Variovorax paradoxus: one gene and its partners. The protein of the gene in region 3 binds, or shares a complex with, the protein of the main gene of each other region. Links are inferred from orthologs where the notes say so. Each region holds a gene or a part of one and is shown on either strand. Other genes may lie near its edges. The genes, in order: eno, pnp and QFZ42_RS18225.

Region 1 (9,193 bases), 2.5 Mb from region 3 along the record:
CGCCCGGCTGGGACTGCATCAACGAGGAGCTGCGGCAGGCCGTGCAGGAACTGCGCAATACCCAGGTGCTGTGGCTCACCGGCGTGCTGGGGGCGCTGGCGCCGGCCGGACAGAAGAAGGTCGCGTCGCTGGCGGCCTATGTGTTCTCGGTCTGCCAGGGCGCGCTGCTCGCCTCTCGCATGACGGGGCGCGCCGAAGACTTCGACGAAGCCATCGCGCAGCTCAGGAGTGCATTGCCCGGCTGATCGCCGGGCGGTATCGCAGGCACGCATCGGCGTGCCTATTTTTTGACCTGATTGCCTACCGATTGGATGGTAGTCTCATTGCAAGGAGCCTCTTCATGAAAGCCGTCATCTCCGCCTATGCCCGCTCGCCCTTCCACTTCGCGAAGAAGGGCGCGCTCGCCGAGGTTCGCCCCGACACGCTGGCCGCCGGCGTGGTGCGCGGCCTGCTGCAGCGCACCGATCTCGATCCCGCGCTGCTCGAAGACATCATCCTCGGCTGTGCCTATCCCGAAGCTTCGCAGGGCAACAACCTTGCGCGCATCGTCGGACTGCTCGCGGGCCTGCCGCACGAGGTGGGCGGCATGACGGTGAACCGCTTCTGCGGCTCGTCGATGCAGGCGGTGCACATCGCCGCGGCGCAGATCGAAGCGGGCATGGGCGAGGCCTTCCTGTGCGTCGGCGTGGAGTCGATGACGATGGTGCCGCAGGGCGGCTTCAACTTCTCGCCCAGTCCGGAGTTGATGGAAAACACCGACGCCTACATCTCGATGGGCGAGACGGCCGAGAACGTTGCACAGCGCTGGAACGTGAGCCGCGCCGACCAGGAGGCGTTCGCGGTCGAGTCCCACCGCAAGGCTGCCGCCGCGCGCGCCGAAGGCCGCCTGGCAGGCGAGATCGTGCCGGTGCGGCTGGCCTCCGGCGACGTGGTCGATGCGGACGGCTGCATTCGCCCGAGCACTTCGGCCGAGGCGCTGGCGGGGCTGAAGCCGGCGTTCCGTTCCGATGGCGTGGTGACGGCCGGCACCTCGTCGCCGCTCACCGACGGCGCCGCGGTCGTGCTGGTCACCAGCGATGCCTTCGCCGCAAGATACAGGCTGCAGCCGCTTGCGCGCATCAAGTCCTTCGCGGCGGTGGGGGTCGATCCGGCGGTCATGGGCATCGGCCCGATCCCCGCGGCGCGCAAGGCGCTGGCGCGTGCCGGCCTGAATGCTGCCGACCTCGACGTGATCGAACTCAACGAAGCCTTTTCGTCGCAGGCGCTGGCCTGCATCCGCGACCTCGGGCTCGATCCGGCGAAGGTCAATCTCGATGGTGGCGGCCTTGCCATCGGCCATCCGCTGGGCGCGACCGGTGCGCGCATCACCGGCAAGGCTGCGGCTCTGCTGGCGCGCGAGAAGGGCCGCTACGCCCTGGCCACGCAATGCATCGGCGGCGGGCAGGGTATTGCCACCATCCTCGAACGCCTCTGAAAGTCCGAGAATGCGCGCAAGCACTACAAGGAACTCCCATGGCGGCACTCCCTGAGGACACCGGCGCCCAGCGCGCGATGTATCTCGAAGACCTGTCGGTCGGCGACCGTTTCCAGAGCGGCGAACACGCGCTGGACGCGGCGCAGATCAAGGCCTTTGCGCACCAGTTCGATCCGCAGCCCTTTCACACCGACGAAGAAGCCGCGAAGAGCACTTTCTTCGGCGGCCTTGCGGCTAGCGGCTGGCACACGGCGGCGCTCACGATGAAGCTGCTGGTGGAAAGCGGCATTCCGCTCGCCGAGGGCATCATCGGCTCGGGCGGCGAACTGCAATGGCCCAAGCCGACGCGCCCCGGCGATGTGCTGCACGTGGTGAGCGAGGTGGTCGAGATCGTGCCTTCGCGTTCCAAGCCTGGCCGCGCGATGGTGACGATGCGCTGCCGCACGCTCAACCAGCACGGCGAGGTGGTGCAGAACTTCACGCCCAGGTTGGTCGTGCACGCCAGGCCGGCATAAACCTTCTTCTATTCAGTCCTTGGTGCCCGCCGAGAGCGCACGCAACTCCTCGGCACTGAAGCCGGCACGTTCGCGGGCTTCGAGGTTGAAAGGGGGCTTCAGGCGCGGGGCTTCGTAGTGCGCCACGAGTTCGGGATAAGTCGCCTCCGGGTCTCGGCCGGCGCGTTCGCAGAGCCAGCGGTACCAGCGGTTGCCAATGGCCACGTGGCCGACTTCGTCGCGCAGGATGATGTCGAGGATCTCGACCGCGCGCAGCGCATCCGGCGTGTTGACGCGCTTGAGCTTGGCCTGGATGAGCGGCGTCGCATCGAGCCCGCGTGCTTCGAGCGTACGCGGCACCAGCGCCATGCGCGCGAGCACGTCGTCCTTGGTTTTCTCGCACATGCTCCAGAGCCCGTCGTGGCCCGGGAAGTCGCCGTAGCGGTAGCCCATGCCTTGCAGGTGCGCATGCAGCAGCGTGAAGTGCTGTGCTTCTTCATCCGCCACGCGCAGCCAGTCGCGGTAATAGGCCTCGGGCATGCCGTCGTAGCGCCACACCGCATCGAGCGCGAGATTGATCGCGTTGAACTCGATGTGGCAGATCGAATGGATCAGCGCGGCGCGGCCCTCGGGCGTGAAGGGCGAGCGTTTCTGTACGGCGGTGGCGGCCACGCGCAGCGGCCGTTCGGGGCGGCCCGGCACGCCAAGATCGTCCCCTTCGGCGCGGAGGGGTTCAGTTGCTATGGAATCGGTAGCTGCCAATGCAGCAGTGGCGCGCGTCGCCGACACCTTGGCTTCAGGGTCGGTCAGTCGCAGCGCGGCCAGCGCGCTCAATCGGGGGTGCATCCCTACAATTCTAGTTTTTGCCCCCGGAGACTCGACGATGGCCCTCTATGAACTCGACGGCGTTGCGCCGCAACTCGGCGCCGGCGCATGGGTCGCCGACAGTGCGGAAGTGATCGGCAACGTGCAGTTGGGCGAGAACGCGAGCATCTGGTTCGGCGCGGTGCTGCGAGGCGACAACGAGACGATGACCATCGGCCGCAACAGCAACGTGCAGGACATGTCGATGCTGCATTCCGACCCCGGGAGCCCGCTCACCATCGGCGAGAACGTCACCATCGGCCACCAGGTCATGCTGCATGGCTGCACCATCGGCGACAACTCTCTGATCGGCATCCAGGCCGTGGTCTTGAATAACGCGAAGATCGGCCGCAATTCGATTGTTGGCGCCGGCAGCGTCGTGACCGAGGGCAAGGAGTTTCCCGACAATTCCCTGATCTTCGGTTCGCCCGCCAAGGTAATGCGCACGATCAGCGACGAAGACGCCGCCCGCCTGCGCCACGGCTCCGACCACTACGTCAACAACGCCGTTCGCTATGCGAAGGGCCTCAAGAAAATTGCCTGACACCGCGCAGGCCCCACAGAAAGAAGAATCCGTTTTGAGCGAGCTGCACAAATTCCTGTTCGATGGCCTGCCGGTGCGCGGCGTGATCGTGCGCCTGACAGATGCGTGGCAGGAAATCCTGGCGCGGCGCGCCTCCAACACCACCACCGGCGCCTATCCGCCGCCCGTGGCCGAGCTGCTCGGCGAGATGACCGCCGCGGCCACGCTGATGCAGGCCAACATCAAGTTCAACGGTTCGCTGATTCTGCAGATCTTCGGCGACGGTCCGGTCAAGGTGGCCGTGGCCGAGGCCAAGCCCGACCTGAGCCTGCGCGCCACCGCCAAGGTGATCGGCGACCTGCCGGCCGATGCGCGCCTGCCCGACATGGTCAACGAGAACAACAAGGGCCGCTGCGCGATCACGCTCGACCCCAAGGACAAGCTGCCGGGCACGACGCCGTACCAGGGCGTGGTGCCGCTCTTCGACGACGACGGCGAGAAGCTCGGCAAGCTCAGCGACGTGCTGCAGCACTACATGCTGCAGAGCGAGCAGCTCGACACCACGCTGGTGCTCGCGGCCGACGACAAGGTGGCGGCGGGCCTCTTGATCCAGCGCCTGCCGATCAAGGGCGAGGGCAACCTCGAAGGCGCGTCGGGTACTTCGGACAAGGACCACGACCAGGCCAACGAAGACCAGATCGGCCGCAACGAGGACTACAACCGCATCTCGATTCTGGCGTCGACCCTGACGCGCGACGAGCTCCTGACGCTCGACGTCGAAACCATTCTTCGCCGCCTGTTCTGGGAAGAAAAATTGCTGCGCTTCGAGCCGCAGGCTGGCCTGCTGGGTCCGCATTTCGCATGCACCTGCGGCCGAGATCGGGTGGCGCAGATGATCCGCGGCCTCGGCGTGGAAGAGGCCGAGGAAATCCTCGCCGAGCGCGGCGACATCGAGGTGGGCTGCGACTTCTGCGGCAAGCAGTACCGCTTCGATGCCGTCGACACGGCCCAGATCTTCACGCCGCCGGGCGACCAGGTTCCCGCCAGCCCCGTTGTGCAGTAGTGCGCCTGGGCCTCGCGCATTCGGAGCGGATCGTTGCTCCAATCACGTGCGAGCCCCCCGGCTGGGCAGCGCACTCGCTCAGCGCGGCGCCTTGTCGTCGAAGTCGCCGAATGCGATGTCGGGCGCGCTCGTGTTGTGGCGCGAAGGCAGGCTGCGCCCGAAGCGCAATTGCGTGCCGCTCAGCGTTTTCACGTCGGGCAGGGGCAGCACCTGCTCCGTGGCGCCGGGCGCTTCCTCCCAACGGATTTCGCTCACGTCGGCGTTGTCGGGCGCGACATACATCGAGCGCAGCACCGCGAAGGGCCGCGCATCCGTGGTCCGCGACGAGAGCCGCACGTCGAGCGCGGTGCGCGCACGGCTGATCTCGGACACCCTGGCCACGGCGCTGCCGCCCCTGGCGAAGCGCAGGTGAATGGCGAGCGGCTTCGGCACGATGCGGATCGCCGCAATGTCGACCACCGGCCGGCTGCCCTGTTCGACCGGGCCGAGCAGGAACGAAGAGCCGTAGACCCCGTCGCCGAAGCGCGCCTCCGGCAGTGGCTTGATGCGCCAGTAGCCGTCGGCCGGATAGAGCACCAGCGCCTCGAGCACCTTGCCTTCTTCCTTGCGGAAGATCTGCAGCAGGTGAAAGCCGCGGTCCGTGCGCGCGCCCACGCGCACCGGCACCTGCTGCGGCCGCCAGAAGCTGGGCAGCGTCATGCCGACGATGCGCCACTGGGCGTCGTCGAGCAGTACCACGCGGCGCGGCTTGAACTTGTGCGCAGGATCGGTGGGGTGGGCGCCGCCGTCGAAATTGCAGCCCGAGAAGTCGGGCGCGGTGGTGTCGTTGCCGATGCTCTCGAGATAGGACGGCTGCAGCGCCTCGATGCGCATGCGCCGGATGCCCTCTCCGCGCAGCACCAGCGAGACGTTGTCTTCTTCGGCGCAGGCGGTGGTGGTGGTGGCGTTTTCCACCGTGGCTGCGACTGGCGCCGCTGTCGCGGTGCCGGCTGCGAGCAGGGCCGGGCCGAGGAGACAAAAAAGACAAGCAAGGCGAGAGAAACGAAGCGGAAACATCAGATCTCCGAACGGGGTTTTACGGGTTGTCGCGGCGAACGAGCAGGTCGCTGAACAGACGATGTTCGCATTCCGGGTCGGAGCATTTCTCGCAAGGCCATGACCAGGAGGTGGGTTTCGAATCGGCGCGCCCCCGTGCCCGGGTGCGGCCTTCGTTGCCGGCAATGGAATTGATGGCGTTCCAGGCATTGGAGAGCCTTTCGCCGTCGGCGCCATGTACCACCGCGAATGAAAGCCCGGCGCCCGAAAGCGCCGCGCGCACCAAAGCGTCGCTCGGCTCGCGCGCGTGGTCGCCGTCGCGCAAGGCGTCGGCGACCCAGGGAATGTCGAGCGCGGTGAGCAGCGTGATGGCGTAGCGCCGTTGCGCGGCGAGCGCGTCGGCATAGAGCGAGGCATCGCCGAACAATTGCTCGCTGTAGACCGCGGTCATGAGCGCCGTGGTGTCGGCCACCACCACACCCGACGCCGCTGCGGCATCGATGCGGCGCGTCTGCTCGTCGGCGATGGCGCGTTGCTCGTCAGGACGGGGCGTGCGGCCCTCGCGATTGCACCACTCGCGCAGATACTCACCCACCAGCGTGGCCGCAATGCCGCGCTCCTGCAGGCGCTGCACGAGCGCGCGGGCGAGTTCGGTCTTGCCCGTGCTCTCGGCGCCGAGCAGTGCAATGACGCATCCGGCCGGCAGCATGGGCGTCATGCGCGCGCGGCCTCGCCGTGCATGCGCGAGCGCCATGCCAGAAAGCCCGCCACGCTGAGCACCGCGAACACCGCGTAGAGCCCGACCGTGAGCCACAGGCCCTTGTGAATGAACAGGCCCACGCTCACGATGTTCACCGCCAGCCACACCAGCCAGTTCTCGATGAACTTGCGCCCGAGCAAAAATTGGCCAACCAAGCTGAGCCCGGTGGAGAAGCCGTCCCACCAGGGCACGTCGGTGTCGGTGAAACGCTGCAGGAAGAGGGCGACCGCGGGCCATGCCAACGCGCAGGCCACGAGCGCAAGCGCAATGCCGCGCGGCGAAAGCCGGTCGACCCGCAATACGCTGCCATCGGCGCGGTGGCCGCGCAGCCACTGGAACCAGCCCCAGAACGCAACCACCGCGAAGAACACCTGGAGCGAGGCGTCGCCATAGATGCGGGCCTGCGCGAACACCGCCACGTAGAGCAGCGAGCTGACGATCGCGAGCGGCCAGCCCCAATGAATCTCGCGCATGTTGCAGCCGACCATGGCCAGCGCCAGCACGGCCGCCACGAGCTCGAGCCAGCTGACCGGTGAGCCCCAGAGCGCGAAGGCGGGGGCCGAGAAGAACTCGGGCATCAACGGTGAGGTCTTGGGTGCGTGTTCAGTGGGTCACTTGAACGAACACTTCGTTGGGCTTGACCATGCCCAATTCCTGCCGCGCACGCTCCTCGACCATCTCGAGGCCGACCTTGAGATCGTTGACCTCGGAAGCCAGCCTGTCGTTGGTCACCGCAGCCTTGGCGTTGGCTTCCTTCTGCGCTGCCAGCCTGGCCTGCAGCTGAGAGACGTCGAGCACGCTGCCGCGCCCGTTCCACAGCTGCCACTGCAGGATGGCCAGCAGCAGCAACAGCACGATGGGTGGAACGAGGCGCGAGCGCATGCCGCCGGCTTCCGGGCGCTATTTCAGGTTGTAGAACGCGCGGCGGCCGGGATAGCTGGCGATGTCGCCGAGGTCTTCTTCGATCCGCAGCAGCTGGTTGTACTTGGCGATGCGGTCCGAGCGCGAGAGCGAACCGGTCTTGATCTGGCCCGCGTTGGTGCCCACCGCGATGTCGGCGATGGTGCTGTCTTCGGTCTCGCCCGAGCGGTGCGAAATGACGGCCGTGTAGCCCGCGCGCTTGGCCATCTCGATGGCGGCGAAGGTTTCGGTCAGCGTGCCGATCTGGTTGATCTTGATCAGGATCGAGTTGGCAATGCCCTTGTCGATGCCCTCTTGCAGGATCTTGGTGTTGGTGACGAACAGGTCGTCGCCTACCAGCTGCACGCGCTTGCCCAGGCGATCGGTGAGCAGCTTCCAGCCGTCCCAGTCGCCTTCGTGCATGCCGTCTTCGATGCTGATGATCGGGTACTTGTCGACCCAGGTGGCCAGCATGTCGGCCCAGTTGCCGGCCGACAGCGTGAGGTTCTCGCCGGAGAGCACGTAGTTGCCGTCCTTGTAGAACTCGCTGGCGGCGCAGTCGAGGCCGAGCGCAATCTGCTCGCCCGCCACGTAGCCGGCCTTGTCGATGGCTTCGAGAATCAGTTGAATGGCCGCTTCATGGCTATCGACGCTGGGCGCGAAACCGCCTTCGTCGCCGACCGCCGTGCTGATGCCGCGGTCGCCCAGAATTTTCTTGAGCGCGTGGAACACCTCGGCGCCGTAGCGCACGGCCTCGCGGAAGCTCGGAGCACCCACGGGGATGATCATGAACTCTTGCAGGTCGAGGCTGTTGTTGGCGTGCGCGCCGCCGTTGATCACGTTCATCATCGGCACCGGCAGCTGCATGCCGCCCATGCCGCCGAAGTAGCGGTACAGCGGCAGGCCCGACTCTTCGGCGGCGGCGCGTGCCACGGCCATCGAGACGGCGAGGGTGGCGTTGGCGCCCAGGCGGCCCTTGTTGTCGGTGCCGTCCAGGTCGATCATCGTGCGGTCGAGGAAAGCCTGCTCGCTGGCGTCGAGACCGAGCACGGATTCCGAGATCTCGGTGTTGATGTTCTCCACCGCCTTGAGCACGCCCTTGCCCAGGTAGCGTTTCTTGTCGCCGTCGCGCAGCTCGATGGCTTCGCGCGAACCGGTCGATGCGCCCGAGGGCACGGCCGCGCGGCCCATGGTGCCCGATTCGAGCAGCACGTCGCATTCGACGGTGGGGTTGCCTCGGCTGTCGAGAATTTCGCGGCCGACGATGTCTACGATTGCACTCACTTATTGCCTTTCGTTTTTTTGAACTGAATCTCAGACCGGGGCGGCAACGCCCTCGACCAGAACCATGTTGAAGAACTCGGTCGCGCCGGCACGTTTGGCGCGCGCGGCGCGGTACAACTCGTCGTCGTAGAAGGCCTTGGCTTTCTCATAGCTGGGGAACCGCAGCATGGCCACGCGCGCGGGCTGCCAATTGCCTTCCATGGTCTCGAACCGGCCGCCGCGCACCAGGTACTCGCCGCCCGCGGCCTTCACCGCGGCGGGCGCGGCTGCCATGTACTGCTTGTACTGTTCGGGGTCGGTGATCTTCATGTCGACGATGATGTAGGCGGGGGCCACGGTGTTCTCCAATAGTCTTGTTGTGGGGCTCAGTTGAAGGAGCTTTCGAGGAAGCCGTTCTTCTTGGTGATGCGGTCCAGCTCGAGCAGTGTTTCCAACAGGGTTTTCATGTGCTTGAGCGGCACGGCGTTGGGGCCGTCGCTCAAGGCTTTGGCGGGGTCGGGGTGCGTCTCCATGAAGACACCGGCTACGCCGACCGCGATGGCCGCTCGTGCCAGCACCGGCACCATTTCGCGCTGGCCGCCCGAGGTCGTTCCCTGGCCGCCCGGCAACTGCACCGAATGCGTGGCGTCGAACACCACCGGTGCGCCAGTCTCGCGCATGATCGCGAGCGAACGCATGTCCGACACCAGGTTGTTGTAACCAAAGCTCGCGCCGCGTTCGCAGGCCATGAAGCTGTCTTCGGGCAGGCCGGCTTCCTTGGCCGCCGCGCGCGCCTTGTCGATCACGTTCTTCATGT
Region 2 (9,265 bases), 2.6 Mb from region 3 along the record:
ATGGCCCAGAAGCCGACGGCGCCGATTTCCTTGAGCGCAATGGCCCACGGAAAGAGAAAGGCAATCTCGAGATCGAAAAGGATGAAGAGAATGGCGACGAGGTAATAGCGCACGTCGAATTTCATGCGCGCATCCTCGAAGGCCTCGAAGCCACACTCGTAGGGAGCGTTCTTCGCTGCGTCGGGCCGATTGGGACCCAGGATGTAGCCGATGACTTGCGGTGCGACGCCTACACCGACACCGACCAAAATAAACAAAAGGACGGGGAGATAGGAATCGAGGTTCATCGGGAGATTTTCACCGCTTGCCACCGGCAGAAACGCTCTGGATGAGGTTTTCTGCCGGTGAGATTTGGTGCGGTCGGCGAGACTCGAACTCGCACAGCTTTCGCCACTACCCCCTCAAGATAGCGTGTCTACCAATTTCACCACGACCGCGGTTTTTTGTTCGGATGGCATGAGGTACCTGTGAAGGTGTTTGGCTTTCCGAACAGCTTTAGAGTTTACCCTGAAATGGAGCCGTTTCTTGCCAGCGACTCCATGAAAACAACTGGATTATTTGCTCGGGATCTGGCCCGGACCCGAAACAGGCGCGGCAGGCGCCGAGGCCGGCGCATTGGCCGGTGCCGTGCCCGACGTCCCTGCGGGAATCTGGCCAGGAATTTGCCCAGCGGGAGCGGAAGCAGGTGCCGCAGGCGCGCCGACCGCTGCGCGCTCCAGCAGGCTGCCGCCGCCGGCGGGCCGTGCGTGGCTGAAGTAGGCCAGCAGCAGCGTGCATGCAAAGAACACCGCCGCCAGCACTGCCGTGGTGCGCGAAAGGAAATTCGCACTGCCGCTCGCGCCGAACAGGCTGCCGGCGCTGCCGCTGCCGAAGGCCGCGCCCATGTCGGCGCCCTTGCCGTGCTGGATCAGGATCAACCCGATCATTGCAAGGGCCGACAGCATCTGCACGCCGACCAAAAGATTGAGGACCACATTCATTCGTTCTTACTCCTAATTGATGGCAGCCACTGCTCGCATTCAGCGAGCGGCGGCGGAAATGATCTGCAAAAAGTCGGGGGCCTTGAGCGAAGCGCCGCCGATAAGGCCGCCGTCGATGTCGGGCTGCGCCAGCAGCTGAGCGGCATTGGCCGCGTTCATGCTGCCGCCGTAAAGAATGCAGATGCCGGCCGCGTGTTCGCTGGCCGCATGGTGCAGTTGCGCGCGCAGCACGGCATGCACCGCCTGCGCCTGCTCGGGCGTTGCCGTCTTGCCGGTGCCGATGGCCCAGACGGGCTCGTAGGCAACGACGATTTCGCTGATGCAATGGCCGTTGACGTGGATCACCGCGGCCAGCTGGCGCTTGACGACTTCTTCGGTGTGGCCCGCTTCGCGCTCGGCCAGCGTTTCGCCCACGCAGACGATCGGCGTGATGCCGTTCGCCAGCGCAGCCGCCGTCTTGGCCGCCACGGCTTCATCGGTTTCGCCGTGGTACTGGCGACGCTCTGAATGGCCGACGATGGCATAGCGCACGCCGAATTCCTTCAGCATGGCCGCCGACTGCTCACCGGTGAACGCACCTTGCGGGTGCGCCGAGATGTCCTGCGCACCAAGCGCCATGGCCGTGGAACCCGCCAGCAGCGATTGCAACTGGGCGAAATACGGAGCCGGCGCGCAAAGCGCTATATCGCAACGAGCCGGCGCCGCGGCCAAGCCCTGCAGCAAGGCCTTCACCAGCGCCTCGTTGGCAGCCAGGCTGCCGTTCATCTTCCAGTTGCCGGCGATCAGCTTCTTTTTCGTTGTCATCGTGTGTTGTCCGTCACCATGTCAGCACGATCTTGCCGATGTGCTGGTTGGATTCCATCAGCGCATGCGCCTCGGCCGCGCCAGCGGGTTCGCCACCTGCTGCAAAGGTGCTGTGGATCACGGGCTTGACCGCGCCGGTTTCGAGCAGCGGCCAGACCTTCTCGCGCAGCGCCTTGGCAATGGCGCCCTTGAACGCCACCGGCCGCGGACGCAGCGTCGAGCCGGTGATCACCAACCTCTTGCGCAACACCAGGCCTGCATTGAAGTCGCTCTTGACCCCGCCTTGCACCGCGATGATCACGAGCCGGCCGTCTTCGGCCATGCACTCGATCTCGCGCGCCACGTAGTCGCCGGCGACCATGTCGAGGATCACGTCCACGCCCTTGCCGCCGGTGAGCTTCTTCGCCTCTTCGGCGAAGTCGCTCGTGCGGTAGTTGATGGCATGGTCCGCGCCCAGCTTCCTGCAGGCTTCGCACTTGTCGTCGCTGCCGGCCGTGACGATCACGGTGGCACCGAGCGCCTTGGCGATCTGGATCGCGGTCACGCCGATGCCGCTCGAGCCGCCCTGAATCAGCAGGGTTTCGCCCTTTTGCAGGCGACCCCGTTCGAACACGTTGCTCCAAACGGTGAAGAAAGTCTCGGGCAGCGAAGCCGCCTCGATATCGGTCCACCCCTTGGGCACCGGCAGGCATTGCGCCACCGGCGCCACGCACAGCTGCGCATAGCCGCCGCCCGCGATCAGCGCGCAGACGCGGTCGCCGATCTTGAAGCCCGCCTCGGCCAAGGCCGCGGCGTCGCCCGCCACGATCACGCCGGCCACTTCGAGGCCCGGCAGGTCGGAGGCGCCCGACGGAACCGGGTAGTGCCCCTTGCGCTGCAATACGTCCGGACGGTTCACGCCGCTGGCTGCGACGCGAATCAACAATTCACCCACGCCGGCCACCGGATCGGGGCGCTCCACGGCGCGCAGCACCTCAGGGGCGCCGTACGAAGTGATTTCAATGGCTTTCATGGTCTTTGGCCTGCAACGCCCGCGTCCGGGCGTGGTTAGCTATTTAAAAAGTTGGCAACGGCGGCAAAGCTGCCGTTGCGCCCTTCTTACTCTTGCGAGTCGCGCGGTGCGTACGGCTGCTCGCCGGCGGGCGCCTGCGGTTGCTCGTTGCGCGGCTGCTGCTGCTCGTTGTTGAAACGAGGCGCGCGTTCGCCGCCGCGATCGCCGCGGTCACCACCACGGTCGCCACGGTCCGAGCGTTCGCGGCGCTCGCCGCCACGATCACCACGGTCGCCGCCGCGGTCTTCACGCGGTGCACGCTCCTGGAATTCCATGCCGGCCGGGCGCTCGCTCAGGGCCTTCATGGACAGCTTGACGCGACCCTTTTCGTCCGTCTCGAGAACCTTGACCTTGACGATCTGGCCTTCGCTCAGGTAGTCGGTCACCTTCTCGACGCGCTCGTGCGCGATCTGGCTGATGTGCAGCAGGCCGTCCTTGCCGGGCAAGAGGTTGATGAGCGCGCCGAAGTCCAGGATCTTGGTGACCGGGCCTTCGTAGACCTTGCCGATTTCGACTTCGGCCGTGATCTGCTCGATGCGCCGCTTGGCGAACTCGGCCTTTTCCGGATCGGTCGAGGCGATGGTGATGGTGCCGTCTTCGTCGATGTTGATCGTCGTGCCGGTTTCTTCCTGCAGGCCGCGAATGACCGCGCCGCCCTTGCCGATCACGTCGCGGATCTTCTCGGGGTTGATCTTGAGCGTGGTCAGGCGCGGTGCGAACTGCGACACCTCGGTCTTGGCTTCGCCCATCGCTTCCTGCATCTTGCCGAGGATGTGCATGCGCGCTTCCTTGGCCTGGGCCAGTGCCACCTGCATGATTTCCTTGGTGATGCCCTGGATCTTGATGTCCATCTGCAGCGCGGTGATGCCGTTGGTCGTGCCGGCCACCTTGAAGTCCATGTCGCCCAGGTGATCTTCGTCGCCCAGGATGTCGGTCAGCACCGCAAAGCGGTTGTCTTCCTTGATCAGGCCCATGGCGATGCCGGCCACGTGGGCCTTCATCGGCACGCCGGCGTCCATCATCGACAGGCAGCCGCCGCAGACCGAAGCCATCGACGAGGAGCCGTTCGACTCGGTGATTTCCGACACTACGCGCACGGTGTACGGGAACTCTTCCTTGGTCGGCAGCACGGCGACGAGCGCGCGCTTGGCCAGGCGGCCATGGCCGATTTCGCGGCGCTTGGTCGAGCCCATGCGGCCCACTTCGCCGGTGGCGAAGGGAGGCATGTTGTAGTGGAACAGGAAGCGGTCTTCGTACTCGCCGGCCAGCGCATCGATGCGCTGTGCGTCGCGTTCGGTGCCGAGCGTGGTGATGACCAGCGCTTGCGTTTCACCGCGCGTGAACAGGGCCGAACCGTGGGTGCGCGGCAGCACGGAATTGCGGATCTCGATGGGACGCACGGTGCGCGTGTCGCGGCCGTCGATGCGCGGCTCGCCCGACAGGATCTGGCTGCGCACGATCTTCGATTCGATGGCGAACAGCAGGTCGTTGACCTTGCCGGCGTCGAACGGCTCGCCGCTTTCCTTCAGCGCGTTCATCACGCTGGCGTTGGCTTCGCGCAGAGCCTGCGTACGCGCCTGCTTGCTGCGGATCTGGTACACGGCACGCAGCTTTTCTTCGGCCAAGCCCTTGACCTTGGCGACGAAGGCTTCGTCTTCGGCGGGCGGCTGCCAGTCCCACACCGGCTTGCCGGCGTCGCGCACGAGGTCATGGATCGCGTTGATCGCGATGTTGGCCTGCTCGTGCCCGAACACCACGCCGCCCAGCATGATTTCTTCGCTGAGTTGCTGGGCTTCGGACTCGACCATCAGCACGGCAGCTTGCGTGCCGGCGACGACGAGGTCCATCTGCGAATCCTTGCGGGCGGTCTGGCCCGGATTCAGCACGTACTGGCCGTTGATGTAGCCCACGCGGGCGGCACCGATCGGTCCGCTGAACGGAATGCCCGAGATCGACAGCGCGGCGCTCACGCCGATCATGGCGGCGATGTCGGCGTCGACTTCAGGGTTGAGCGACACGGTGTGGATGACCACATGCACTTCGTTCAGGAAGCCTTCGGGGAACAGCGGGCGGATCGGACGGTCGATCAGGCGGCTGGTCAGCGTTTCATGTTCGCTGGGCTTGGCTTCGCGCTTGAAGAAGCTGCCGGGGATCTTGCCCGCGGCGTAGGTCTTCTCGATGTAGTCGACGGTCAGCGGGAAGAAATCCTGGCCGGGCTTGGCGGATTTGGAGGCGACCACGGTCGCCAGAATCACGGTGCCGTCGATGTCGACCAGCACGGCGCCATTGGCCTGGCGGGCGACTTCGCCCGTTTCCATGACGACAGTCTTGTCGCCCCATTGGAAGGACTTGGTGATTTTGTTGAAGAGGCTCATGTTTGCTCCTGTTTTGATAGCGAACGACCTGTATTCAGTACAGGTTCCGCAGGGACGGAGGCTTCTCAGAACACGATGCCATTCCAGCGAAGTTCGGCGGGAACTTCATTGGAATGACACAGCTTCGCTCTGTTTTGGCACTCCGAAAGTGGATCGCGAAGTAAAAAACGCCTGAGCTAGCGGACTAACCCAGGCGTTTTTTCATGCGATTCGGTTTACTTGCGCAGACCCAGCTTGGCGATCAGCGCGGTGTAACGGTCGGCGTCCTTGGACTTGAGGTAGTCCAGGAGCTTGCGGCGACGGCTCACCATGCGCAGCAGGCCGCGACGGCCATGGTGGTCCTTGGCGTGCGTCTTGAAGTGGGGGGTGAGCTCGTTGATACGGGCGGTCAGCAGTGCGACTTGCACTTCCGGGCTACCGGTGTCGTTGGCGGCGCGGGCGTTGTCCTTGACGACTTCGGCCTTGATGGAGGCTGCGATCATGTTGATTTCCTTGTTCCGGGATGTTTGACTTGCGGTAAGCGCTGGAACTGCCCTTACCGTGCGCCTTGCGGCATGCAAAGCCTCGGGATTATAGCTCGCCCCGGGTTACCGCGTTTACTGCCTGGACAGCCAGGTTTTCAGGCGTTCCACGCCTTGCACCAGGCGCTGGGGGTCCTTGGAGGCGAAGCACCAGCGCAGCCAGCCCTGGGCTTCGGGGGCGAAGGCGTTGCCGGGGGCGAGGCCCAGGCCGGCCTCGACGACCAGGCGCTTGGCCAAGTCCAGGGAGTCGCCGAAGCCTTCGAGGCGGAAGAAGGCGTACATGCCGCCCTTGGCGGGGGCCACCTGTACGCCGGGCAATGCGGCCAGCAGCGGCACGAGCGTGTCGCGGCACAGCTTCAGGTGCGCCACCACACGGGGCGTGATGTCTGCCGTGTGCTCGATGGCTGCGACGGCGGCGCGCTGGGTGAAAACGCTGGCGCAGGAGGTGTTGAACTCGATCAGCTTGCCGATGCCCTCGACCAGCGCGGGTGGCAGCACGAGCCAGCCGAGGCGCCAGCCGGTCATGAGGAAGCTCTTCGAGAAGCTGTGCGTCACCACCAGCCGGTCATCAGGGCTCGATATGTCGAGGAAGCTGGGTGCACAACCGGTCGGCGTGGGCTCGAAATACAGCCGCTCGTACACCTCGTCGGCCAGGATCCAGGTGCCGGTTTCGCGGCAGTGGTCGAGCACGGCCTGCTGCTCTTCGCGCGTCATGGTCCAGCCGGTCGGGTTGTTGGGCGCGTTGACGATCAGCAGTTTCGTCTTCGGGGTGACCGCTTTGCGCAACGCGGCAAGGTCGAGCGTCCACTGCCCGTCCGCAGGCACCAGCGACACCGTGCGCACCCGGGCGCCCAGGATTGCAGGCTGCGCCGTGAGGTTGGGCCACACGGGCGTGACCGCCACCACCTCGTCGCCCGCGTCGACCAGCGCCTGCACCGCGAGCATCAGCGCGCTGACGCCGCCCGAAGTGACGGCGATGCGCGAAGCATCGACCTTGGGATGCAGCCTGCTGGTGTAGCCGGCGATCGCCTCGCGCAGTTCGGGCAGGCCGAGGTTGTGCGCATAGAAGGTTTCGCCGCGCTGCAGCGAGTCGATGGCCGCCTGGCGGATCACCTCGGGCGTGACCTCGTCGCTTTCACCGAACCAGAACGCGAGCACGTCGTCGCGGCCGAGCCCGGCATTGGCAACCTCTCGGATCTTGGAGGCTTCGAGGTTGTGGATGGCTTCACGCATGTCTTGGCTTTCTACTTTCTAGATTCTTTTCATCTTGCAGGTGGTCGGCAATTCGGCGCTTTCGGGCGCAATGGTCTTGATCACGCGAAAACCATAGCCCGAGCCTTCGACATCGAACTGCACGCCCGGCCTGCCCTGTTTGTCCATCACGCCGACCACGAGCTGCTGCTGGAATTGATGGTCCGCCGCGCGCATGCGGCCGCGCTGTCCGTAGAGGCTCACGTCGGCCTGTTCGAGCGCACGCGCCACGGCCTGCGCATCGACACTGCCCGCGCGTTCGATCGCTTGCGCCAGCGACTCCACGAGCAATTGCATGCGCATGTGCACGTAGTCGTCGGCGGGTTTCGGAAAGCGCGTGCGGAAGGCGCGATAGAACGCCTCCGACTGCGCGGTCTGCACGTTGGGCAGCCAGTCGGCCACGGCAATCACGCGGCCGATGCCGGCGTCGCCGATGGCCGCGGGCGCGCCGAGCGCGTTGCCATAGAAGGTATAGAAGGTGCCGTTGAAGCCGGCCTCGCGCGCCGCCTTCACGAGCAGCGTGAGGTCGTTGCCCCAGTTGCCGGTGAACACCGCCTGCGCGCCGCTCGCAATGATCTTGCTGGCGTAGGGCGCGAAGTCCTTCACCTTGCCCATCGGGTGCAGCTCGTCCCCGACGATTTCCACGTCGGGCCGCCGCACGCCCAATTGGCGCTTCGATTCGCGCAGCACCGCCTGGCCAAAGCTGTAGTCCTGCCCGATGAGGTAAGCGCGCTTGAGCGCCGCGTCGTCCTTCACCACTTCCATCAGCGCGGCCACGCGCATGTCGGCATGCGCATCGAAGCGAAAGTGCCAGAAGCTGCAGCGCTCGTTGGTGAGCGCCGGATCGACCGCCGCGTAGTTGAGGAAGATCACGCGCCGCGAAGGATCGCGCTCGTTGTTCTTCTCGATGGCATCGACCAGCGCCGCGGCGGTGGCCGACGAGTTGCCTTGCAGCACGATGCGCGCGCCGTCGTCCATGGCCGCGCGCAATGCCGACAGTGCTTCTTCGTTCTGCCCCTTGCTGTCGTAGCGGTCGAGCTGCAGGGGCCGCGCCCCGCCGGGCACGCCCGGCAGCTTGACGCCGCCGCGCGCGTTCACGCGCTCCACGGCCCACAGCAGATTGCGGAACACGGCTTCGCCGGTGTTGGCAAAGGGCCCGCTCATGCTCTCGATCAGCGCCAGGCGAATGGGCGCCGGCGGCGTTTGCGCCACCGCGGCAAAGGGGGCCGCGCATAGCGCCAGCGCCGCAAATTTCAAGGCCTTGCGACGCCAAATAAAGGGGGGGTTCATTGTCTTGAAACGGGTGCGGCCGCGCCTAGATGTGGTGTCAAGCGGCACTCAGGATTGAATGGCCGCGCAGTGTAAGGGACACACATTCTTGTCCTCATTGTGTTCATTCAGGAGTTCTCCCATGTTTTTCGCACCCACCCTTCGCACCGCCCGCTTTGCGCCCCGCTCCCATGACCGCGCCTTCGAACGTTTCGTCAACGAAGCCTTCGCCGGAACCCGCCGCTCGCCGCTCGTGGAACAGGACGACAAGAGCTGGACGCTTTCCATCGATGTGCCGGGCCTCTCGCGCGAAGACCTCGTCATCGGCATCGAAGGCGCCGTGGTTCGCATCGACAGCAAGGCCGAAGCCAAGCGCCAGTTCAAGGCCGGCTACGAGTTGCCGCAAGACATCGACGTGGGCTCGAGCGAAGCCAAGCTCGAGAACGGCGTGCTCACCCTGAAGCTGGGCAAGCAAGCGCCGGTCAACCACGCTTCGCAGCTGCAGATCAGCTGATCCTGCAAAGCCCACGAGAGGAAAGTGTCGTTAACTATTGTTTTTGACTTTGAAGACGCTCTCTAATCACAATAGGACCGTGAATAACGTCACATCATGTGACGTTTTCACATTTTTCTTCTATTATTTTCGTGGGCGTCTCGCAAACGCACCGAATCCCTGACGGTGCGGATTCGGGTGCCCCCTAAGGCACACCATGATCACGCACCTCAAGTCAGCCAATGACAACGAACGGTCCGATACGCTCCTGGTCTTCCTCCCCGGCGCCTATCTGAAACCCGACGAGTTCGAACGCGAAGGCTTCATCAGCGCCGTTCGGGAGCGCCACCTGGCCGCCGATTCGCTGCTGGTGGACGCAGACGTTTCCTACTACTACGACCAGACGCTCAGCGAGCGCCTGCACGCGGACGTCATCGAACCGCAGCGGGCCAAGGGCTACAAGTCGATCTGGCTCGTCGGCATTTCCATCGGCGGCTTCGGCGCGCTGGTCCACGAGCTGT
Region 3 (10,040 bases):
CGCCATCGTGTCGCTGCTGGCGCTCGTGATAGCCATTGCACTCTGGCAGAAAGTCAGCGGCATGCAAGAGCAACTCGCACGCCAGAGCGCCGATGCGCAGGCCCAGTCGCTCGAGGCGCGCACGCTCGCCCGGCAGGCCATGGACACCGTGCGCGACACCGCGGCACGCGCCGCGCTCACCGAAACGCGTGTCGCCGAAGTTGCGTTGCAGCGCTCGCAGCTTGAAGAGCTGATGCAAAGCCTCTCGCGTTCGCGCGACGAGAACCTCGTGGTCGATATTGAATCCGCCGTGCGTCTTGCCCTGCAGCAGGCCCAAGTCACGGGCAACGCGGAGCCATTGCTCGCAGCGCTCAAGTCGGGCGATTTGCGCATCGCGCGCGCTGCGCAACCCCGGCTCGCGCCGTTGCAGCGCGCCATGCAGCGCGACGCCGACCGGTTGCGCAGCAGCGCGAGCGTCGACAGCGGCGAGGCACTGCAGAAACTCGACGAACTGATGCGCAGCGTGGACGACCTGCCGCCGCTCAATGCCGTGGCCACGCGCGGTGCCGGGCTCAACGCCTGGCAGCCCGAACCGATTCCGGCCGATGCGGCCTGGTGGGAGCGGGCGCTCCTGACGGTGCGCGCCGAAGTCCGATCGCTGGTACGTGTCGGCCGCATCGAGCGGCCCGAAGCGGTGCTGCTGGCGCCCGACCAGACCTACTTCCTGCGCGAGAACCTCAAGCTCAAGCTGCTCAATGCGCGGCTTTCGCTTTTGTCCCGGCAGGTGGATACCGCGCGCAGCGAACTCGCCACGGTGTCCGCATCGCTGAACCGCTATTTCGACCCTGCGTCGCGCCGCACGCAGGCGGCGGCCACGCTGCTGCAGCAGCTGCAGGCACAGGTGAAAACCTCCGAACCTCCGCGCATCGACGACACGCTGGCCGCGCTGGCAACCGCAGCGGCGGGACGCTGATCATGCGGGCGGCCCTCTGGCTTCTGGCGCTGTTCGCCATCGCCGCGGCGGTGGCGCTGTTTGCCGGCAACAACCAGGGCACGATCACGGTGTTCTGGCCGCCATGGCGGGTCGATCTTTCGCTGAACCTGGTGCTGGTGATCCTGCTCGGTGCCTTCGTTCTGCTGCACCTTGCGCTGCGCGGGCTGTCGGCGTTGTTCTCTCTTCCGACCCAGGCACGCCAGTGGCGGCTGCAGCAGAAGGAGCGCACCCTGCATACGGCTTTGCTCGACGCGATGGTGCAACTGCTGTCGGGGCGTTTCTCGCGCGCACGCAAGGCCGCGCAGGCTGCGCTGGTGCAGGAGAAAACGCTGGCGGCCTTGGGCGCCGATCTTCCGCAGGCGCAGCAGGTCCGCGTGATCTCGCATTTGCTGGCCGCCGAGAGCGCGCAGGCGCTGCAGGACCGGCCGGCGCGGGACGCCCATCTGCAGCAAGCCCTCAACGAAAGCGCGGACCGCATCATGCTGGCAAGCCCGGAGGCGCGCGAGGGCGTGCAACTGCGCGCCGCGCGCTGGGCGCTCGAAGACCGCGACCCCGCCGGCGCATTGACGCGGCTCGAGGAGCTTCCCCAAGGCGTGCAGCGGCGAACGCTCGCATTGCGCATTCGCCTGAAAGCGGCGCGCCAGGATCGGCGCACGCTCGAAGCGCTGGAAACGGCACGCCTGCTCGCCAAGCACCGCGCGTTTTCCGATGCCGCGGCGCAGAGCATCGTCCGCGGCCTGGCCACCGAACTGCTGTCCGGTGCGCATGACCCGGCGCAACTGCTGCGCGCCTGGGCCGAGCTCGATGCGGCCGAGCGCGAAATGCCCGAGGTGGCGATCCATGCCGCGCAGCGCATGGTCGCGCTGCGCGGTGACCTGGCATCGGCGCGCGGTTGGCTGCTGCCGGCCTGGGAGCGGATGGTGTCGCAGCCCCGGGGTCTCGGCGATGCGCTGCGCGTCAAGATGGCCCGCGCGCTCGAGGCCGGGCTCGATTCGGTCGATGCTGATTGGCTCGCCCGCATCGAATCGGCGCAACGTAACAATCCGAGCGATCCGAACCTGCAATACCTGGCCGGCATGGCCTGCATGAAACGCCAGCTGTGGGGCAAGGCCCAGCAGCTGCTCATGCAGGCGGGCCTGGGCCTGCAGGACACCGATCTTTATCGCCGTGCATGGCTGGCATTGGCCGAGTTGGCCGAAACGCGCGGCGACGCGGAGCAGGCCGCTGCGGCCTGGAAGCGCGCGGCGCAGACCGAGAAGGTCTGAGTCACCGGGCCACCGGGTCTTCCGGGTGAATGCGGCTCGCGCCTGCGTGTTCCGGCAGGCAGGCAAGGCGGCAGGCATCCTCTGCCTCTTTCCTTCCCTCGTTCTCCAATAAAAAAGGCGCCCATGACGGCGCCTTTTTTTGTGCTCTCAGGCCGTGAGGCCTGAGCTTCTTCAGTTCACGCCTTGCGTGTCGGACGGAGCCTTTTCGAAAGGCAGCGTCATCGCGCCGAGTTCGCGGCGGGTTTCAACCAGCACCAGCGGGCCTTCGTCGAGCGTGATGACGGGCGGGCGCTCGCGCGGCACGTGCACCGGCTTCGGCTCGGCCGCCATGGCTGCGCGAGCCTGTGCAATCCGCTCGGCGTCCGAGTTCACCCACTGCAGACCCGAACCCTCGGCGATTTGCGCGAGTTCGTTCAACGGCAGTTCGAAGGGCTGGACCTTCGGCAGCAGCGCGCGGCCGTTGGCGGCAGGCTTGCTGCCGCTGCTCTGGGCGGCGATGGGCGCAGCGACGGGAGCCGGAGCGACGGGGGCCACGGGAGCCACAGGAGCGGTAGCAGCGACAGTTGCCACGGCGGCGGGCGCCGATGCAGGGCGGTCGAAGTAGCTGCGCGGTGCCGGTGCGCGGGCTTCTTCGGGCTCGGCGGCGCGGGCTTCGGCGTGGTCCGCCACCAGCGGCAGCTGATGCTGCTGGCGGGCGGGCGCTTCGTTCGCCTCGACATTGTCGGCCGATGCGCCAGCCGCATTGGCTTCGCTGTCGTCGCGCGGACCGCGTTCGCGGCGGTCGCGTCCATAGCGGTCACGCGAACGACCGCGGCGCTCTTCGCCTTCGCGGCGAGGTGCCTGCTCGTTGGTGTCGACATCGCCTTCGTTGCCCGGTGCGATTTCGGTCGACTCGGCGGCACGGAAGCCCGCTTCGTCGGCAGGAGCCGCTGCTTCGCCGTTGGCGAAACGCGGCTGGCCTTCATTGCGGCGCTCACGGCGGCCATCGTTGCGATCGCCGCGCGGAGCGCGCTCTTCACGACCGCTGCGCGGTGCGCGTTCGGCTTGCGAGCCGTCCTGCACGGAGAGGCTGTCGTCGCCGGACGTTTCGCGCGGCGCATCGGTGCCATTGCGTTGTTCGCTGCGCTCACCGCGTTCGCCACGGTCCGCCCGATCACCGCGCTCACGGCGTTCGCCGCGGGCGCGGGGCGCGCGCTCTGCCGGCGTATTGCCTTCGTCGCCGGTGGGCGCGAGTTGCTGCGCTTCGAGGTTGCTGTCGATCAGCTCGGCCGATGCGGGCCGTGCTTCGCGGCCTTCGCCTTCGCGGCGCTCACCGCGGCCACCGCGGCGTTGTTCGCCTTCGCGCGGGCCGCGTGCTTCACGGGGTTCGCGCTGCTCGCGTGGCTCGCGTTGTTCACGCGGCTCACGTTGCTCGCGCGGTTGCGCGGCTTCGTTGCGCAGTTCGCCGCTGCGCCCTTCACCACGGCGCTCGCCACCGCGACCGCCGCGGCGTTCACCGTCGCGACCGCCGGAGCGGCCACCGTTTTCGCTGCGGCCTTCGCCGCCGCGGCCAGCACGGCGCTGTTCGCCGTCGCGCGCACCGCGCGTTTCGCCGTCGCGGCCCGAGCGGCCACCGTCACGGCGTGCGGGCTTCGGGGCCTCGACGGGAATCACGGCCGGTTTGGCGGCCGGTGCCGGCGCACCGCCGAACCAGCTCTTGATGCGGGCAAAGAAGCCCATTTCGGCGGGTGCCGGTGCGCTCGCGACAGGCGGAGCGACCGGTGCCGGAGCCACGGCGGCAGGCGCGCGCACGGCTTCGGGCCTGGGTGGCACCACGGGCGCCGGCGCATCGGGCAGCACGCCCTTGATGACCGGCGTCTGCTTGTTGGTGGGTTCCTGCGAACGGCGGGTGACGGCGGTCGGGTCTTCGATCTCGTCGGCCATCTTGTAGCTGGCTTCGATGTGGTCGAGGCGCGGATCGTCGTGCTTCAGGCGTTCGAGCTTGTAGTTCGGCGTTTCGAGCGTCTTGTTCGGAACCATCAGCACGGTGACGCGCTGCTTGAGTTCGATCTTGGCGATCTCGGGGCGCTTTTCGTTCAGCAGGAACGACGCCACTTCGACCGGCACCTGCACATGCACCGCGGCCGTGTTGTCCTTCAGGCACTCTTCCTGAATGATGCGCAGGATCTGCAGCGCGCTCGATTCGGTGTCGCGGATGTGGCCCGAGCCGCCGCAGCGGGGGCAGGGGATCGACGAGCCTTCGCTCAGCGCCGGCTTCAGGCGCTGGCGGCTCATTTCCATCAGGCCGAACTTGCTGATCGAGCCGAACTGCACGCGGGCGCGGTCTTGCCGCAGCGCATCGCGCAGGCGGCTTTCGACTTCGCGGCGGTTCTTCGACTCGTCCATGTCGATGAAGTCGATGACGATCAGGCCGCCCAGATCGCGCAGGCGCATCTGGCGGGCCACTTCGTCGGCGGCTTCGAGGTTGGTGCGGGTGGCGGTTTCTTCGATGTCGCCGCCCTTGATGGCGCGGGCCGAGTTCACGTCGACCGAGACCAGCGCCTCGGTGTGGTCGATGACGATGGCGCCGCCCGAGGGCAGCTGCACGGTGCGGGCGTAGGCCGATTCGATCTGGTGCTCGATCTGGAAGCGGCTGAACAGTGCCGCGTCGTCGCGGTAGCGCTTCACGCGGGCGGCATGCTCGGGCATGACGTGCGCCATGAACTGCTGCGCCTGCTCGTAGATGTCGTCGGTGTCGATCAGGATGTCGCCGATGTCGTGATTGAAGTAGTCACGAATGGCGCGGATGACGAGCGACGATTCCTGGTAGATCAGGAAGGCGCCCTTGGCTCCCTTGGAGGCGCCGTCGATGGCGCTCCAAAGCTTGAGCAGGTAGTTCAGGTCCCACTGGAGCTCGGGCGCCGAGCGGCCGATGCCGGCGGTGCGCGCGATGATGCTGGCACCCTTGGGGTACTGCAGCTGGTCCATCGCCTCCTTGAGTTCAGCGCGGTCGTCGCCTTCGATGCGGCGCGAAACGCCGCCGCCGCGCGGGTTGTTGGGCATCAGCACGACATAGCGGCCGGCCAGCGAGATGAAGGTAGTGAGGGCTGCGCCCTTGTTGCCGCGTTCTTCTTTTTCGACCTGGACGACCAGTTCCTGGCCTTCCTTGATGGCGTCCTGGATGCGCGCCTGGTTGGCAGACACGCCTTCGGCGAAATATTGCTTGGAGATTTCCTTGAACGGCAGGAAGCCGTGGCGGTCTTCGCCGTAGTCGACGAAACAGGCTTCGAGCGAGGGCTCGACGCGCGTCACGACGGCTTTGTAGATGTTGCCCTTGCGCTGTTCGCGCCCTTCGATCTCGATTTCGTAGTCGAGGAGCTTTTGCCCGTCGACGATGGCCAGGCGGCGTTCTTCGGCCTGCGTGGCATTGATCAGCATCCGCTTCATGATGCGTTGTCCTTATATGTATCGTTCTACAGGCCCATGACGGGCCAACGATGCACGGACGACGCCCGCGAAACGAGGGGAATTGCCGCTTGGCCCCGGTTGCTGCCACTGCCGCGACGAGCGCGAACAGGCCTCTTGAGCGTCAGCTCAAGAAGACAGCCGGGGTGGGGGCGCGTGGATGGGCGCGAGCCAGATTCGGTGTTGAGCAGCTATCTTATTGATAGCTGGTTGCGCAATGGTGGCGCGCGGTGCGGATGATTCAATGCCTGAGGCCGCTGGCAAAAGCCAGGTGGGCCAACGCAGGCACAGTTGAATCAGCAGCATCAACACAAGGGACTCGCTTCGATCCGCCGGCAGCTTGGAAGCTGCAGGCTGGGTATTCCGTATCGGTGTTTCGTGGGTGTCGGCTTGACTCGGGTACCTGGCTTGCCACTTTGCGCAATTGCGCGGGGTTTGCAGCTCGGCGCCAAAGCGGCATCGACCTCACAGCGTGGTCCTGGGCGTTTGACTGCAGTGATCTAAACTTCTGTCTAATCAAGCACTTACACGACCGCGCTGGTGAAAAACATTATAGGTGCGAAGCAAAGCCCCTCGGGGGCTCCAAATCCCTCAGATTCAAATGCGGGAACCGAGACCGGCACGCCGCACGCGGCCATCAAGTTCATCACCGTCGACGCGGAATCCGCGGGGCAGCGGCTCGACAACTTCCTGTTCCGCCACCTGAAGGGCGTGCCCAAGACGCATGTCTACCGGATCATCCGGTCGGGCGAAGTGCGCATCAACAAAGGGCGCGCGCAAGCCGAAACCCGCATCGAGACCGGTGACGTGCTGCGGTTGCCGCCGGTGCGGATATCGCCGCGCGCCGAAGAAGGCGCCACGCCCCTGGCGCCGGCACGCGAGTTCCCGGTGCTGCTGGAGGACGACGCGGTGCTGGCCATCGACAAGCCCGCCGGCGTGGCGGTGCATGGCGGCAGCGGGGTGAGCTTTGGCGTGATCGAGCAACTGCGAACCGCCCGGCCCGGCGCGAAATTCCTCGAACTCGTGCACCGGCTCGACCGCGAGACCTCGGGCATCCTGCTGGTCGCCAAGAAGCGCAGTGCGCTCGTGGCGCTGCAGGATCAGTTCCGCGAGCGCGAGACGGGCAAGACCTACCTCGCGCTGGTCGAAGGCGCCTGGCCTGCCAACAAGAAGGTGCTCGATGCGCCGCTTGCCAAGTACCTGCTGCCGGGCGACGGCGCGGGCGCCGGCGAGCGCCGCGTGCGCGTGGTGGCCAAGGACCATCCCGACGCGATGCGCGCGGTGACGCTGGTGCGCGTGCTGGCACGGCTCACGCTGCCGGGCGATGCTGCGCCGCTGTCATTGCTCGCGGTCACCATCAAGACCGGCCGCACGCACCAGATCCGTGTGCATCTTGCGTCGGCCGGCCATGCGATTGCGGGCGACGACAAGTATGGCGACTTCGAGCGTCAGCGCGCCCTGCAAAAACTCGGCCTCAAACGCATGTTCCTGCACGCCTGGCGCTTGCAGTTCAATCATCCCGCCACCGGCGAGCGCGTGGCGCTGCAGGCCGGACTGCCGCCCGAACTGCACGCGTTGATGCCGCCCCAGGCGCTCGAAGCGCTTGCCCAACACCCCACTCCCACGGCCAATGACTGATTCCTCCAGACCCCTGCGCTTCGACCTGATCGCCTTCGATTGGGACGGCACGCTTTATGACTCCACGCGCCTGATCGTGCGCTGCATCCAGGCGGCCGTGATCGACGTCGGCGGTGCCAAGCCGAGCGAGAACGACGCCGCGTGGGTCATCGGCCTGGGCTTGGCCGAGGCCCTGGCGCGTGCCGCCCCCGACGTGCCGAAAGAGAAATACGCCGAACTCGGCGCGCGCTACCGCTATCACTATCTGCAGCACCAGGACGACCTGGTGTTGTTCGACGGCGTGCTGCAGATGATCGACGCGCTGCGCGCGCGGGGCCACAAGCTTGCCGTGGCCACCGGCAAATCGCGCCGCGGCCTGAACGAAGCGCTGAAGTCGATGGCGCTGCGCGACCGTTTCGACGCCTCGCGCACCGCCGACGAAACCTTCGGCAAACCGCATCCACGCATGCTGCTGGAACTGATGGAAGAGCTCGAGGTTCCGGCCGAACGCACCCTGATGATCGGCGACACCACGCACGACCTGCAGCTCGCCCTCAATGCCGGCTGCGCCAGCGTGGGCGTGAGCTACGGCGCGCACGAGCCCGAGAGCTTCGACGAACTGAAGCCGCTGTTCGTTGCCCACTCCGTGGCCAGCCTCGAAGCATGGCTTCTGGACAACGCCTGACTGAAAATCTCGCGATGAGCGAAGAAGCACCCATTCCCTTGTGCAACACCTCGGACCTGGTCGAAGGCGGCCGGGCCGTGCCTTTCGATGTGGTCTACGGCGGCGAAACCTGCCGCGCCTTCGCGGTGCGCTTCGAAGGACAGCCGCATGCCTACCTGAACCGATGCAGCCATGTGGCGATGGAGCTGGACTTCCAGCCCGACCGCTTTTTCGACGACAGTGGCCAGTGGCTGCTCTGCGCCACCCACGGCGCGGTCTACAAGCCGGACACCGGCGAATGCGCCGGCGGCCCTTGCCGCGGCGGCCTCGTGAAGATCGCCCTCAGCGAGCGTGACGGCGTGGTGCACTGGCATACTGCCTGGAACCTCCATCCCCTGAGCTTTTGACAATGACCGACCCGAACCGCACGGAACCCGAAGGTTTTGATCCTTTTGAGCCGGCCACTCCCATTGCGTCCTCCGAGGGCGCGCCCAGAAACATGGCCAAAGACCCTACGCAACGCCCCGGGTGGGAGCGCGCAACGCTCGAAAAACTCGCCTTCGCTTCCCTGAACGAACAGAAGGCCGCGCGCCGCTGGAAGACGTTCACGCGTCTGTCGTGGCTCGCCTTCTTCATCTTCCTGGTGTGGCTCGCCATGTCGCGCAGCACGCCGAGCACGGCCAAGACCACGGCCCACACCGCGGTGGTCGAAATCAAGGGCGAGATCGCCAACGGCGGCGACGCGAGCGCGGAATTCGTGGTGGCTGCAATGAAGACCGCCTTCGAGGACGAGGGCGCCAAGGGCATCGTGCTGCTGATCAATTCGCCCGGCGGAAGCCCTGTGCAGGCCGGCATCATCAGCGACGAAATCAAGCGCCTGAAGGCCAAGCACAAGAAGCCGGTCTACGCCGTGGTCGAGGAAACTTGCGCGTCGGCGGCGTATTACATTGCCGCCGCCACCGACAAGATCTTCGTCGACAAGGCCAGCATCGTCGGCAGCATCGGCGTGCTGATGGACGGTTTCGGCTTCACCGGCGTGATGGAAAAGGTCGGCGTCGAGCGCCGGCTGCTGACGGCCGGAGACAACAAGGGCTTTCTCGACCCGTTCAGCCCGATGAGCGATGCGCAGCGCGCGCATGCCCAGACCATGCTGAACCAGATTCACCAGCAGTTCATCAACGTGGTGAAGGCGGGGCGCGGCGACCGGCTCAAGCTCGACACGCCGGGCCTTTTCAGCGGGCTGTTCTGGAGCGGCGAACAAGCCGTCCAATTCGGCCTGGCCGACCAGCTGGGCAATGTGGACTACGTGGCGCGCGAAGTCATCAAGGCCGAAGAGGTGACCGACTACACGCGGCGCGACAACGTGGCCGAAAAGCTCGCGAAGAAATTCGGCGCGGCCATGGGCGACGCCACTGTGCGCTCGCTGCAGACCACCACGCCGGCGCTGCGCTGAACCAGCGGTTCAGGCCGTGCCGTCGCTGCCCGTGAAACGGGCCGAGGCGGCCAGCGCAACGGCGAAAACCACGACCACATAGAGCGCGGCGGTCAGCGAGCTTGCCCGCGCGAGCAGGCCGATCACCGCCGGACCGGCCATGAACCCCAGATAGGCCACGGCCGAGACGGCAGCAATGCCGATGGCGGGCTCGACGCCGGGCACGCGCGCCGATGCGCCGAACAGAATCGGCACCACGTTCGCGAAACCGATACCCACGCCCGCGAAACCGATCAGCGCGAGCCAGGGCAGGTCGGTGAGCAGCACCAGCGTCATGGCGGCGGCCGCCAGCAGGCCGCTGCCGCGCAGCAACGCAACCGGCGTGAAGCGGGCGCGCATCGCATCGCCGCCGAAGCGCGCGGCAGCCATGGCCGCCGAGAAGCTCGCATACGCCAGCGCGGCCTGCTTCTGCGGACTGCCGAGTTCCTGCTGCATGTAGAGCACGCTCCAGTCGTAGATGGCGCCTTCGGCAATCAGGCCCAACGCCGCGAGCACGCCGAGCACCGCGAGCGCGCCGCGGGGCAACCGGAATTTGCGGTCGACGGGCGCCGCGTCGGTTGCGACGGGCGGTTTGGGCAGCATGCG

Evidence for each region.
Region 1: the proteins of QFZ42_RS18225 (region 3) and eno are in contact, whole or in part, in a solved structure (PDB 2FYM), measured with the Escherichia coli proteins. The link is inferred for Variovorax paradoxus from one-to-one orthologs.
Region 2: the proteins of QFZ42_RS18225 (region 3) and pnp are in contact, whole or in part, in a cryo-EM structure (PDB 9QH0), measured with the Escherichia coli proteins. The link is inferred for Variovorax paradoxus from one-to-one orthologs.

What each region holds. Positions count from the first base shown.
Region 1 is NZ_JAUSXG010000001.1:1,286,291-1,295,483, forward strand. What follows is about bases 6,256-9,193. They hold eno (phosphopyruvate hydratase), read right to left. Parts: upstream 8,398-9,193; coding sequence 7,114-8,397; downstream 6,256-7,113. Other genes in these bases: pnuC (nicotinamide riboside transporter PnuC), read right to left, coding at 6,256-6,791; ftsB (cell division protein FtsB), read right to left, coding at 6,817-7,095; QFZ42_RS06085 (DUF1330 domain-containing protein), read right to left, coding at 8,428-8,733; kdsA (3-deoxy-8-phosphooctulonate synthase), read right to left, coding at 8,763-9,193. Outside these bases: QFZ42_RS06030 (TetR/AcrR family transcriptional regulator), read left to right, coding at 1-245; QFZ42_RS06035 (thiolase family protein), read left to right, coding at 341-1,474; QFZ42_RS06040 (MaoC family dehydratase), read left to right, coding at 1,513-1,989; QFZ42_RS06045 (ferritin-like domain-containing protein), read right to left, coding at 2,002-2,814; QFZ42_RS06050 (gamma carbonic anhydrase family protein), read left to right, coding at 2,852-3,376; Hsp33 family molecular chaperone HslO, read left to right, coding at 3,411-4,418; QFZ42_RS06060 (hypothetical protein), read right to left, coding at 4,497-5,474; QFZ42_RS06065 (ATP-binding protein), read right to left, coding at 5,494-6,171; more of pnuC, read right to left, coding at 6,168-6,255. UniProt on the Escherichia coli protein: Catalyzes the reversible conversion of 2-phosphoglycerate (2-PG) into phosphoenolpyruvate (PEP). It is essential for the degradation of carbohydrates via glycolysis.
Region 2 is NZ_JAUSXG010000001.1:1,218,225-1,227,489, reverse strand. Bases 2,547-5,556 are described here. They hold pnp (polyribonucleotide nucleotidyltransferase), read right to left. Parts: upstream 5,211-5,556; coding sequence 2,883-5,210; downstream 2,547-2,882. Other genes in these bases: rpsO (30S ribosomal protein S15), read right to left, coding at 5,426-5,556; QFZ42_RS05740 (NAD(P)H-quinone oxidoreductase), read right to left, coding at 2,547-2,796. In the rest of the region: QFZ42_RS05760 (NADH-quinone oxidoreductase subunit A), read right to left, coding at 1-287; preprotein translocase subunit SecG, read right to left, coding at 555-980; tpiA (triose-phosphate isomerase), read right to left, coding at 1,020-1,784; more of QFZ42_RS05740, read right to left, coding at 1,798-2,546; more of rpsO, read right to left, coding at 5,557-5,692; QFZ42_RS05725 (pyridoxal phosphate-dependent aminotransferase), read right to left, coding at 5,807-6,964; QFZ42_RS05720 (branched-chain amino acid ABC transporter substrate-binding protein), read right to left, coding at 6,983-8,272; QFZ42_RS05715 (Hsp20/alpha crystallin family protein), read left to right, coding at 8,394-8,765; QFZ42_RS05710 (alpha/beta hydrolase-fold protein), read left to right, coding at 8,962-9,265. UniProt on the Escherichia coli protein: Involved in mRNA degradation. Catalyzes the phosphorolysis of single-stranded polyribonucleotides processively in the 3'- to 5'-direction. Also involved, along with RNase II, in tRNA processing.
Region 3 is NZ_JAUSXG010000001.1:3,783,493-3,793,532, reverse strand. Bases 2,210-5,994 are described here. They hold QFZ42_RS18225 (Rne/Rng family ribonuclease), read right to left. Parts: upstream 5,665-5,994; coding sequence 2,410-5,664; downstream 2,210-2,409. Other genes in these bases: QFZ42_RS18230 (heme biosynthesis HemY N-terminal domain-containing protein), read left to right, coding at 2,210-2,238. In the rest of the region: QFZ42_RS18235 (uroporphyrinogen-III C-methyltransferase), read left to right, coding at 1-952; more of QFZ42_RS18230, read left to right, coding at 955-2,209; QFZ42_RS18220 (RluA family pseudouridine synthase), read left to right, coding at 6,223-7,320; QFZ42_RS18215 (HAD family hydrolase), read left to right, coding at 7,313-7,984; QFZ42_RS18210 (Rieske (2Fe-2S) protein), read left to right, coding at 7,999-8,370; QFZ42_RS18205 (S49 family peptidase), read left to right, coding at 8,373-9,416; QFZ42_RS18200 (MFS transporter), read right to left, coding at 9,426-10,040. UniProt on the Escherichia coli protein: Endoribonuclease that plays a central role in RNA processing and decay. Required for the maturation of 5S and 16S rRNAs and the majority of tRNAs. Also involved in the degradation of most mRNAs.